Regions from separate parts of the Lactobacillus sp. B4007 genome, predicted to be linked through region 2. Evidence: riboswitches for the same ligand, from Rfam matches in the RefSeq annotation. Region 2 holds a riboswitch; the other holds the start of a gene.
What was found. Region 2 has a riboswitch for FMN ahead of J3U54_RS04870 (ECF transporter S component). Riboswitches for the same ligand answer to the same signal wherever they lie in the genome.
Positions count from the first base shown of each region.

Region 1 (5,926 bases), on a different contig from region 2:
CAGCAAAGATACCTCAATATTGCGTACATGAAAGCCGAACAAATGAAGTCACTTGCTCATGACCTGCTTGAATATACGACACTTAAGTCAACTAGTACTAAGCTTAGTTTGTCTTCTTTGCACATCTTTTCGATGCTAGAACAAGTGGCTGCTGGCTTTGAATTTGAAGCAGATGAAAAGGGAATAATTTTTAATATTGAAACAAGACCTAAGGACTTAACGATTCAAGCCGACCCAGAAAAGCTTGTTAGAGTCTATAATAACTTGATTTCAAATGCTTTAAAATATGGTACTGGGGCAACGCAAATTAATCTTGTAGCTAATTTAGTAAATAATAATGAAGTTGAACTGCGGGTAGAAAATAACGGAGCGCGTATTCCCGAAGAATCATTAAAAAAGATTTTTGAACGTTTTTACCGGATGGAGACCTCCAGAAATACCAAGACTGGCGGAACTGGCCTGGGATTGTCGATTACTAAGAGTATTGTCGACTTGCATCATGGCAAAATTCACTGCGAATCAGATGATAATTGGACACGTTTTATCATTTGTTTGCCATTAGATCTAAAGAATGCAAAAACTCACGCCTAGCTGTGATATAATTTTGACTAGATAAACTAATAGAGAGGTATAGCATGAGTATTTCCTTAAATACCTGTATTTTAATTTTAAAAGAACATCACCTGCTTAAGTCTAGTGCAGTTCAAGATACGGTGATTACGCAGATGGAATATGTTTCCTATGATTCACGTGATATCCAAACTAATACCCTGTTTTTCTGTAAAGGAGCAGGTTTTCGACCAACTTATTTATCAATGGCAAAGGATAACGGTGCTAATTGTTATGTTGCTGAACAACCTTATCCGGAAGGAAAAGGAATGCACGCCTTGATTGTACGTGATGTGGCCAAAGCAATGGCCTTGTTGTCGGCAGCATTCTTCCAGTTTCCTCAGGATGACCTATATGTAATTGCCATTACTGGAACCAAGGGTAAGACAACAACGGCATACTTTTTAAAAGGGATACTTGACCAGGTTAATGGTGGCAGGACAGCATTAATTTCTTCTGTTAATAATGTCGTAGGTCAAAATCCTGAAGATACGTTCAAGTCGAGCCTCACTACACCGGAATCACTTGATTTGTTCCGTGATATGCGTAATGCAGTCGATAATGGTATGACTCATTTGGTGATGGAAGTTTCTAGTCAAGCTTATAAACGTAACCGGGTGTTTGGCCTAACTTATGACCTCGGCTTCTTCTTGAATATTTCCCCAGATCATATTGGTCCAAACGAGCATCCTAATTTTGCGGATTATTTACACTGTAAGCTGCAATTATTGGTTAATGCACGTAAGTGTATAATCAATGCGCAAACTGCACATTTTAACGAAGTTTATGCGGCAGCTACTACTACGACTGATCCTGATAGCATTTATTTATTTGCTGACGAAAAGTTTGAAAATCCTGCTTTACCGCAAATAATTGATTTCCGGTATTCTTCTGAAGAACTCGATATGGCACGTACTAAATTCAAAGTTTCGTGTATCAGTGACCAAGCTAAAAAGTTAAAAATTGCTGGTGATTACCAGTTAAAGATGTTAGGTGATTTTAATGAATCCAACGGAACAGCTGCTGTAATTGGTGCAGGTCTAGCTGGAATGGAGCATGATGCTATTGCTAGGGGTATTCGCGATGTTAATGTTCCCGGAAGAATGCAGACAGAAATAACTAAGGACCACGGTGTGGTAGTAGTTGATTATGCGCATAATGAAGCCTCAATGATGGCACTGATGGGCTTCATGCAACGTGAATTTGATAATCCAAAAATCATTGTGGTTGTCGGTGCACCTGGTGATAAAGGCGTTTCTCGCCGTCCCGGTTTTAGTAAGAGCTTGAATGCATACGCTGACAAGGCTTTCTTGACTACTGATGATCCCGGTTTTGAGGATCCACTAGAAATTTGCCAGGAAATCGATGCTGGTATCGATCATTCAAAAGTGGACGTAACAATTGAACTTGACCGGCAAAAGGCCATTCACGATGCAATCAGCATGGCGAAAAAAGGTGATGTTGTTTTAGTCTGTGGCAAGGGCGAAGATGGCTTCCAGAAAGTACGTGGTATTAATACCCCTTATCCTTCAGATATTACTGTTGCTCAGCAAATAATCAACGAGTTAGAAGGACAAGACGAGCACTTTAATTAGTGAGAAAAGCAGAACATATGAAAAACTTTTTTACCATTCTTGGCGGAATGGGAACGATTGCGACGGAGAGCCTAGCTCGCCAATTAAATCATCGAATTAAGATTACTAAGGATCAGGACTACTTAAATTACGTTTTGGTCAATGATGCTCAAATTCCTGATAGAACAGCATATATAAAAGATCATTCGCAACCTAATTTCTTTCTTAATTTGCGTGAAGATGTTTTACAGCAAGCGCAACTTAAGCCAGATTTCTTTATTATGCCGTGTAACACTGCACACTATTTTTATGATGACTTGGCAGCGCTGACCGATGTTCCTTTCTTGCATATGATGCGAATTGCTGTTCACCGGTTTGTGCAAGATTACCCGGACGAAACAAAAATTGGTTTAATTGCGACTGAAGGATCAATTTATGATCATCTTTATGTTGATGAATTAGCCAAGGTAGGGCGAAAAGCTGAATTAGGCGGCCCAGAAATTCAGCCGTTAGTAACTGAATTAATCTACGACAACATCAAGCAAAAAGGTGTTGTTGATGCTGAGTTGTATCACCGCATATTGCGTAAAATGCATGATGAGTATGGCTGCGAGGTTATTTTGCTAGGTTGTACCGAGTTATCTTTAGCACAAGAAAAAGCGCCAGACCACCCGTATAATATAATTGATCCCCAATTAATTATTGCGGATGTGGCAATTGAATTGGAATTAAAAATTCGTGCGGGAATGGCTCCTGCAGAAGCTGTAAAAAAATATTTATATTAACCCGACTTTTTTCATTATTGCTGCTAACTAAGAATTAGTTTTTGAAATTATTTCAGAGCTAACTTTTTTATTTTAAAATCTTAAAAGCAAAACTTACTCAATAATATGGTATATACTTGATGTATATTGAGAATAAAAAAGTATAATTTAAGAAGAATCAATATTTGCTTAAATGGTTTTTGCAGGAAGTGGTTAGATGAGAAAAAATAAAAACTTGAATAACGGTGAAGACACAATTGATGTATTAGAAACCGTAGGCTTGATCCTGACGGTTGGACAAGTGATTGTCACGGTACTTAATTTCCTTCGTCGATTCAAAAAACAATAAATATTAACCGGTAGAACTAAAGACTAAATTAGACTATTAATTGTTGCTTGACAGTTAATAGTCTTTTTTTAGCGAAACCAAAGTGTCAAATAATCATAAAAGTTTAATTTTGCCTTAGAAAAGCGTTGACATTTATTCATTATGATAGTACTGTATTAGATAAGTAATACAGCTAAACTTTTAGGAGGGAATATCATGCTTTACCTGTTATACGTCTTAATCGGATTATTAATAATTATTTTGACTGATTTACTTGTGACGGCTTGTATGTCACTAAATGACATTTACCGTAATCGTCATGAAGATAGGTTAGAATTTATCACTGCTTTTAAAAAATATTTTAGTAAAAACAATAATCTCCCTCTTAAAGCTTCGGATTGGAAACTTAAGCGGGAATAATTGCAGCTAGCTTTTCAATTCTTTTTGCTGGGTCTATTGACGCAATCAAATTAGTATATTATTCTGTAACTAATTGAATACGATTTCTTCGGGGCAGGGCGAAATTCCCTACCGACGGTGACAACCAGTGAGGTTGAAGTCCGTGACCCGCGTACGCGCGGTGGAACTAGTGCAAGTCTAGTACCGACAGTTAAAGTCTGGATGGGAGAAGAACAAATTAAGCTAATTTAATCTTAGCGTTGTTTTTAAACTTCGCTGAAATCTTATTTAATTAGAAAATATTAGTGCCTCGTTGATTCTGAAATCAACGAGGTTTTTTGTGCTTAGGAAGTGAATTTTTTGCAGGATACAGACTATATGGAAATAGCAAGCAAAGAGGCCGTTAAAGCACTGGGAATGACATGGACTAATCCTTTAGTTGGTGCGGTTATTGTTAAAAACGGCCAGGTCTTAGCTTCCGGCTATCATCATCAGTTTGGACAAGAGCATGCGGAAGTTAATGCACTTAATCGGCTAGACGATATCAAACAAGCTCAAGGTGCAACACTTTACGTGACGCTGGAGCCGTGCAGTCATTACGGTAAGCAGCCGCCTTGCTGCCAAAAAGTAGCTGAGGCCGGAATTAAAGAAGTGATTATCGGACAAATTGATCCCCACGGAATTGTGGCTGGTAAAGGAATTAAGTATTTAAATGAGCACGGCGTTAAAACCAAGGTGCTAGGGGGAACAGAGAAACTAAACGAGGCATATAACTTCTTTTATCAGCATCACCGACCACTCGTAACCTTGAAATATGCGATGTCACTTGACGGGAAGCTTAATGGTGCTGAAAAAGCGCGTACGCTTTTGACTGGCCCTAAAGCCCAGTACGATGTGCAAAAGCTGCGCTTGCACCAGCAGGCGATTTTAATTGGAGCGAACACATTGCGAATTGATAATCCGCAATTAACGGTACGAATACAGGCTTTACCACAGCCGCCCATTCGAATCATTTTAACGCATGATGCAAATCAACTTGATTTAACGCAGAATCTGTTTAAATTACCTGGTCCCATTTGGCTACTTAGTCAGACCGAGTTACAGGACAAGGCCCCGGCCAATGTGCATTGCTTTGTCGCTCACAAGTGGACACCCCAAAAAATTGGTGAGCTTTTAGCTGAACGTGAGATTCAGTCGCTATTAGTTGAGGGTGGCAGCAATCTGTTAGCTGAGTTTTTGGCAGCCGGATTAGCCGATCAAATAGTTGCTTATGTTGCTCCAAAAGTATTGGGCGGAACCGCTCTGCCTGTAGCCGTGGGTGCAGCACTTGCACAAAAATTGGAGTACCAATTAATAGCTGTCCAAGAGCTAGGACAAGATATTCGGATTACGGCAAGGAGAAAATAAATGTTTACAGGAATAATTCAGGCAACTGGTAAAATCACTCGGTTAGAAATTACCGAAAAACACGCTAAGTTAGGCATTTCGGCCGCTGAAATTGCGAAACAAAACTTGCCACTTGGTGCTAGTGTTGCGGTTAATGGAATTTGTTTAACCGTGACTTCTTGGCAAAATAATGAATTTACGGTTGATGTAATGCCGGAAACGATGAAACGGACTAATTTAGGTAAGCTGACTAACGGCAGTTTAGTTAACTTGGAGCCATCGCTTTCCTTGAACGGCAAGCTTGATGGTCACCTTGTGGCCGGTCATGTTGATACTACGGCAGAAATTATTAGTAGAAGTGAAAATGAAAATGCAATTGAATTACGTTTTAAGGTACCGCATAAATATGATCCTTATTTAGTTGAAAAAGGTTCAGTGGCAATTGATGGTATCAGCTTAACGGTGACGATGGCACAAAATGACGAATTTGGCGTAAGTCTGATTCCTTATACCATTGCTAATACCACCTTGGCGCATTATCACGTTCATGACCAGGTTAATCTTGAAATGGATATGATTGGACGTTATGCGGTAAAGCAAATTCAGGCATGGAAAAAAGAATTTTAATGGAGCAAAAAATGGACGAACAATTAGAACAAAAAATGAAGAAAATTTTACGGCACATGCTAAATGGTGGATTAGTAATTGTAGCCGATTCCCCTCAGCGTGAATCGGAGGGAGATATGATTGGCTTAGCCGAAAAAGTAACTCCCGAAGCAGTCAATATGATGATTAGCAAAGCTCGGGGACTTTTATGCGTGCCGATGAGCAAAGCATTTGCGGATAGACTTCAACTTGAACCGATT
Region 1 is NZ_JAFNPA010000004.1:189,312-195,237, forward strand. Features, by position in the region: gene J3U54_RS07825 (sensor histidine kinase) at 1-591, shown strand, start outside; gene J3U54_RS07830 (UDP-N-acetylmuramoyl-L-alanyl-D-glutamate--2,6-diaminopimelate ligase) at 636-2,204, shown strand; gene J3U54_RS07835 (aspartate/glutamate racemase family protein) at 2,222-2,968, shown strand; gene J3U54_RS07840 (hypothetical protein) at 3,165-3,296, shown strand; gene J3U54_RS07845 (hypothetical protein) at 3,492-3,695, shown strand; FMN riboswitch at 3,776-3,912, shown strand; gene ribD (bifunctional diaminohydroxyphosphoribosylaminopyrimidine deaminase/5-amino-6-(5-phosphoribosylamino)uracil reductase RibD) at 4,026-5,081, shown strand; gene J3U54_RS07855 (riboflavin synthase) at 5,082-5,687, shown strand; gene ribA (GTP cyclohydrolase II) at 5,699-5,926, shown strand, end outside.
Region 1: it holds a riboswitch for FMN, as region 2 does, so the genes downstream of both, ribD (bifunctional diaminohydroxyphosphoribosylaminopyrimidine deaminase/5-amino-6-(5-phosphoribosylamino)uracil reductase RibD) here and J3U54_RS04870 (ECF transporter S component) in region 2, are expected to answer to the same signal.

Region 2 (5,926 bases):
CAGAAATAGAACTATGATCAGTAACTTAACTTTAGAATTGCCCAATTTTGAGGGGCCGCTTGATTTACTTCTTCACTTAATCAAATCACAAAAAATTGATATCTATGATATTCCAATTGCTCAGATCACCAGCCAATATTTGTCTTATTTGCATGAGATGCAGAAACTAAACTTGCAAATTGCTGGCGAGTATTTTGTCATGTCGTCAATGCTGTTGAGGATCAAGTCCCAATCACTTTTGCCTCAAAATGATTTTACCGAAAATGATGAACCCGAAGAAGATCCTAGAGATGAGTTGGTACAACAGCTAGTTCAGTATTCCGTTTTTAAAAAAGTATCGGCTTATTTTAAGCAGCGAAATAATGAAGTACCTATTACAGCAGCTAAAGAAGAAAGTGTACCAGCTACCAAAAAGGTACAACCGTTACCTTTGGGCCAAATCACCTCTTCAGAATTAGCTAATACTTTCATCGTTGTACTTCAAAGATTAAAACTTCGCCAGCCCGATATTGTTTCCGTTAATGTGAAAGAAACGCCAATTAATGATATGATTGACTTCTTACGCACCAAATTGGCTAAGCAGAAAAAAATTAGCTTTTTCTCCTGTAGCGACAAGATGACTAGCTTATCAGATGTAATTGGCTTGTTTTTAGCATTATTAGAATTATGTAAAAAACAAGAGATTAAGGTCAAGCAGTCGCGAATTTTTGGTGATCTGGAATTAGAAAGAATTGATAAAGATGGTAAGTAAAATTGCACAATTGGAGGCATTGCTATATGTAGCAGGCGATAATGGCATTCCAAGTGAAAATTTGTGTGAGTTAATGCAAGTTGAGCATTCCGCATTGCGCGAATTAGCCAAAAATCTGGCAGCTAAGCTTAAGCAAAATCAAGATTCTGGTTTGCAGGTGATACACATCAACCATAACTATAAATTGACTACTAGACCAGAAGTTAGTGAAGTAGTGGCTAATTTTTTTCAAAAAGATTTGTCAAAGTCGTTAAGTCAATCGGCACTAGAAATTTTATCAATTATTGCTTATCGTCAGCCCATTACGCGCATTGAAATCGATGAAATTCGTGGGGTAAATTCGTCAGGGGCGCTCCAAACTTTAATTTGGCGTGGACTTATTAAAGCAGATGGTAAAAAGGATGCACCAGGACACCCCAATTTGTATGTCACCAGTGATTATTTCTTACAGTATTTTGGCTATCAAAGTCTAGCTGACTTACCTCTGATAGAAGACTTTGAAGATGAAAGTATTAACTCTGAGGGTGAAATCGACTTATTCTCAGCTAATGGAAAAGCAGATAAAAATATTGCTGAAGCACAAAAAGGAGATAAAGAATGAGTTTACAACGTTTACAAAAGGTAATCGCAGAGGCGGGAATTGCCTCTCGGCGTAAGGCTGAAAAAATGATTGAAGAAGGCAGAGTAACGGTTGACGGCGAGATTATTACCAAACTTGGAACCAAGGTAGATACTTTTAGCAATATTACGGTTGATGGAGAACCAATTGAGCGTGAAAGTCTGCATACATATCTTTTTTATAAACCACGCGGCGTCGTTTCAACAGCAAATGATGACAAGGGAAGAAAGACCGTAGTAGATTATTTTTCCGATTTACCTTATCGGCTGTACCCAATTGGCCGGCTTGATTATGATACTTCAGGTTTGTTATTAATGACTAACGATGGTGAACTGGCTAATTTAATGATGCATCCTCGCAATAAGGTTGCTAAGGTCTATGTAGCAAAGATTGAGGGTCAACTGACACCAGAGGAAATTCATCGTTTATCTCATGGAGTCAGAATTGATCGTCATCGAAGTGCACCAGCTAAAGTAAAAATTATCCGGAGCGATAAAAAGAAGAATAGCCAAATTGTGCAGTTAACGATTCATGAAGGACACTATCATCAAGTCAAGAGAATGTTTAAAGCCGTAGGCCATCAGGTAAATAAATTATCCCGTGAACGATACTCCTTTTTGACTTTGGGGAATCTTGTTTCTGGCAAATACAGGGAACTTACCCACAGTGAAGTTGACAGATTAAAACAGGTAGACTAGTATTTACTTGTAGTTAAATATCAGTTTGTTGTCTTCATGGCAGGGTGAAAATCCCGACCGGTGGTGAAAGTCCACGACCCACTTTTGTGGTGGAACCAATTATGGTACCGATAGTTAAAGTCTAGATGAAAGAAGACAGGCTAAACTAAAAGTTAAGACTTATTTTTGAATACTTACTTTTATTAGGTCTGTTGCTAGGAGCAACAGACCTATTCTTTTTGGAGGTAAGTATTGTGAAAAGAAGAAATATCACAAATCTAACTAATATAATTGCTTATGTACTAATTGGAACCATTTCATTTATCTTAATGGAATTGGCTTTTCCTCTCCCAGTAGCTAGCTTTTTAAAATTCGACTTTTCTGATGTTATTGTTACGATTGGGACCTTTTTATTCGGTCCAGTACCTGGTCTTATTATTGCCGCTGTTCGAATGTTAATTGACTTGATTTATAAAGGATTTGCATTGCCAAGTGTCATTGGCCAATTAGCTGCTTTAGCTGCCTCTATGTCATTTGCACTGCCATTTTATTACATTGCTAAGGATGTTTCGGCTGGCGAAAAAAATGCCAAAAAACTTTATGTTAAACCAATTATCGGAATTATTTTGGGCATAATAGCGATGACAATTGTTTTATCCTTGTTAAATGCCTTAATCTTGACGCCAATATATGCAGTGACTACGGTTACGAATTTACCAGCAATTCACGGCTATACTGGACTGCTTAACTTTACGGAGAAAGTTTATCTTGGTCAACTTCTCCATATTCCGTCAATGTCTACGTATATTTTTGGCATAATCGTCCCATTTAACTTATTAAAAGGAGCAATTAATGGGGTAGTGGTTTATTTCCTATTTGAAGTTGTTTTACGCAGCTTAAAGCCATTCGTAAGAAAGCATTTTAATTTAAAGAATTAAACTATAACTTATTAACTAAAAAAGTAAGATTAATAGTTTTTAAGTATTACGATTAGGAAAATTATTCATAAAAAATAGTATAAAATTGAATATTCTTATAAATTAAGTAACGCAATTCATGTTTTATCTTTTTTATTACTTTGCCCTGGTTCTGACAACTCAAGTAAAATAATTACACAAATAAAGAAGTTAATCAGTGTAATTAAAAATGTAATTAATTACTTAGTAGTCTAATTTGCTTTTAAGTCATCGAAGATCAATCAAATCTATCTTAGTTAAACCAACTTTTGAAATTATTCCTTTCAATATCTATCATGAAATTCATGTGAATTAATCTCTTTTATATATTGACCCTAATACTAACTCAAATTGTTTTGCTTGTAGAAATATTTAATTTATTCTTCAAAATGCTTATGGTGAAATTAACAAATATATAGGGAAGAAAGTAAAAGCAATAATTTTATTAAACATCGTTAATTTGCAGATTATACTTCTTAAAACATAGATACTAACTAAAACCAGTTTTTGAATTCGAATCGTTTCAATATTATTTTTTATCCATTTTATTTATTAAATATGCTAAAATTAAATTAGGTAGGTGAAGGAGGTTTTCAAATTGAATCAGAACCCGCAAGAACCGTTTAAGCATTACGAACGTCCTCATAATTCTAGGACGATGATTAATAAGTCAGGCTCGAAATACCGGCTGATCTTAATGGTTCTTATAGTTATTATTATTGCTCTTGTACCGGTTGTGCATCATTTGGCTGCAAATAGTGAAACCAGCAACCGGGTAATTGAATTGCAAAAAGCGACTAAGAAACGCAAACGGGTAACAGAAAAGAAGACTTCCACGGCTCAAATTAGTACAAAGGTTAAAGACAAGGTTAAGAAAAAAACATTATCCAAGCCTAAAGTTCAGGCAAAGGATAAGCAAACTGAAACAAAAGTTAAATATTATATAGTTCAAAGCGGTGATTCTTTAACTAGTATTGCAGATAAATTTAACTTAACGGTTAATAACTTAGCACAACTAAATCAACTTAATCCAGATGATCAAATAAATGCTGGTCAAAAGTTAAGAGTAAAGTAGTTTATAGAAAGGTTAGGGACTTCAAGTCCCTTTTTTAATGGCATGCAGATAGCAATTGATGGACCAGCTTCAGCTGGTAAAAGTACAGTCGCAAAAATTATTGCACAAAAATTGAGTTTTATTTACATTGATACTGGAGCAATGTATCGTGCCTGCACATTAATAGCACAAAAAAATAGGCTTGATTATGGTGACGAAACGGCGATCTTAGTAGCAGTTGATCAAAATCAAATTGAATTAAAAGTAGTTGATGGTGAACAAAAAGTCTTTGCAGGTAAAAATGATGTTACACAGGCAATTCGGATGCCTGAAATTTCAGCAAATGTTTCCCAGGTTTCAGCACTTTCTGGCGTTAGGAAAAAAATGGTTAGTCTTCAGCGGCAAATGGCAGGTAAGATGAATGTCGTAATGGATGGTCGTGATATCGGCACAACAGTTTTACCTCACGCAGAAGTGAAAATTTTTTTGGTAGCTTCAGCAAAGTCTCGTGCCCAAAGAAGAATGCTTGACTTAAAGCAGCGCGGAATAAAAAGTAGTCAAACATTGGCAGAGATTGAAGAAAGTATTAAGCAACGTGATTACAAGGATTCTCATCGCAAAATTTCACCGTTAAAAAAGGCGCCAGATGCGGTTGAAATTGATACGACTAAGATGAGTATTGAACAAGTTGTTGACGCAATTTTGGCTGAAATTGCTAAAAGTCAAAAAAATATTTAAAAAAGGTGCTAAAACAGTAGAAAAATATCTCACTTTCATTTAAAATTAGATTATGATATTGGGAGGTAAATAATGTCAGAAAACAGTAATCAATTTTTAGATGCATTAAAGCAAATGCAAGGAGTTGAGGTCGGCGATATTGTAGATGTTGAAGTATTAGACGTTGAAGAAGGTCAAATCGATGTTGGTGTTGAAAACGCTGGTGTCGAAGGTGTGATTCCACGTCGTGAATTCACTTCAGATCGCAACGTTGATCTACGCGAAGCCGTTAAGCCAGGAGACAAGTTTAAAGCTTTAGTCTTGAGAAAAGCTGGTGGAGACAAGGAGAACGGTGAGTTCTTCTTCTCAGTAACTCGTCTTAAGGAAAGAGAAGCTTACGACGAATTGCAAAAAGACTTTGAAGCAGGTAAAACAATCGAAGGTACTGTTACTTCATCAGTACGTGGTGGTTTATTAGTTGATGTTGGTACAAGAGGATTCTTACCAGCTTCACTTATTTCTAACCGCTATGTTTCTGATCTTAAACCATACATTGGCAAGACAATGAAGCTTAAGATTACAGAAATTGATCCAAGCAAGAACCGTCTGATTCTTTCTCACAAGGATTTAATTGAAGAAGAACGTGAAGAAGCCTTTGATAAAGTAGCATCACAATTAGTTGTTGGTGATGTAGTAGAAGGCAAAGTTTCTCGTTTGACCAACTTTGGTGCTTTTGTTGATGTTGGTGGTGTAGACGGTTTAGTTCACATCTCTGAAATTTCTTACAAGCACGTTGACAAGCCTAGTGATGTATTAAAGGCTGGTCAAGATGTTAAAGTTAAAGTTATTGGTATCGATGATGACAGACACCGCATCTCCCTTTCAATCAAGCAAACTGAACCTTCCCCATTTGAACAAGCTACAGCTGAATTACACGAAGGCGACATTTTTGAAGGTGAAGTTAAGTCTTTAACTAACTTTGGTGCCTTTGTAGAAGTTGCTGATGGCATTCAAGGCTTGGTCCACGTTTCTGAAATATCATATAAACACGTTGACAAACCTAGTGATGTTCTTGAAGTTGGACAAACAGTTAAGGTTAAAGTTTTGAACATTGACCCTAATGAACGTAGAATTTCACTTTCAATGAAGGCT
Region 2 is NZ_JAFNPA010000002.1:363,176-369,101, forward strand. Features, by position in the region: gene J3U54_RS04850 (reductase) at 1-9, shown strand, start outside; gene J3U54_RS04855 (segregation and condensation protein A) at 14-751, shown strand; gene scpB (SMC-Scp complex subunit ScpB) at 741-1,352, shown strand; gene J3U54_RS04865 (pseudouridine synthase) at 1,349-2,068, shown strand; FMN riboswitch at 2,095-2,209, shown strand; gene J3U54_RS04870 (ECF transporter S component) at 2,302-2,985, shown strand; gene J3U54_RS04875 (LysM peptidoglycan-binding domain-containing protein) at 3,602-4,078, shown strand; gene cmk ((d)CMP kinase) at 4,121-4,795, shown strand; gene rpsA (30S ribosomal protein S1) at 4,868-5,926, shown strand, end outside.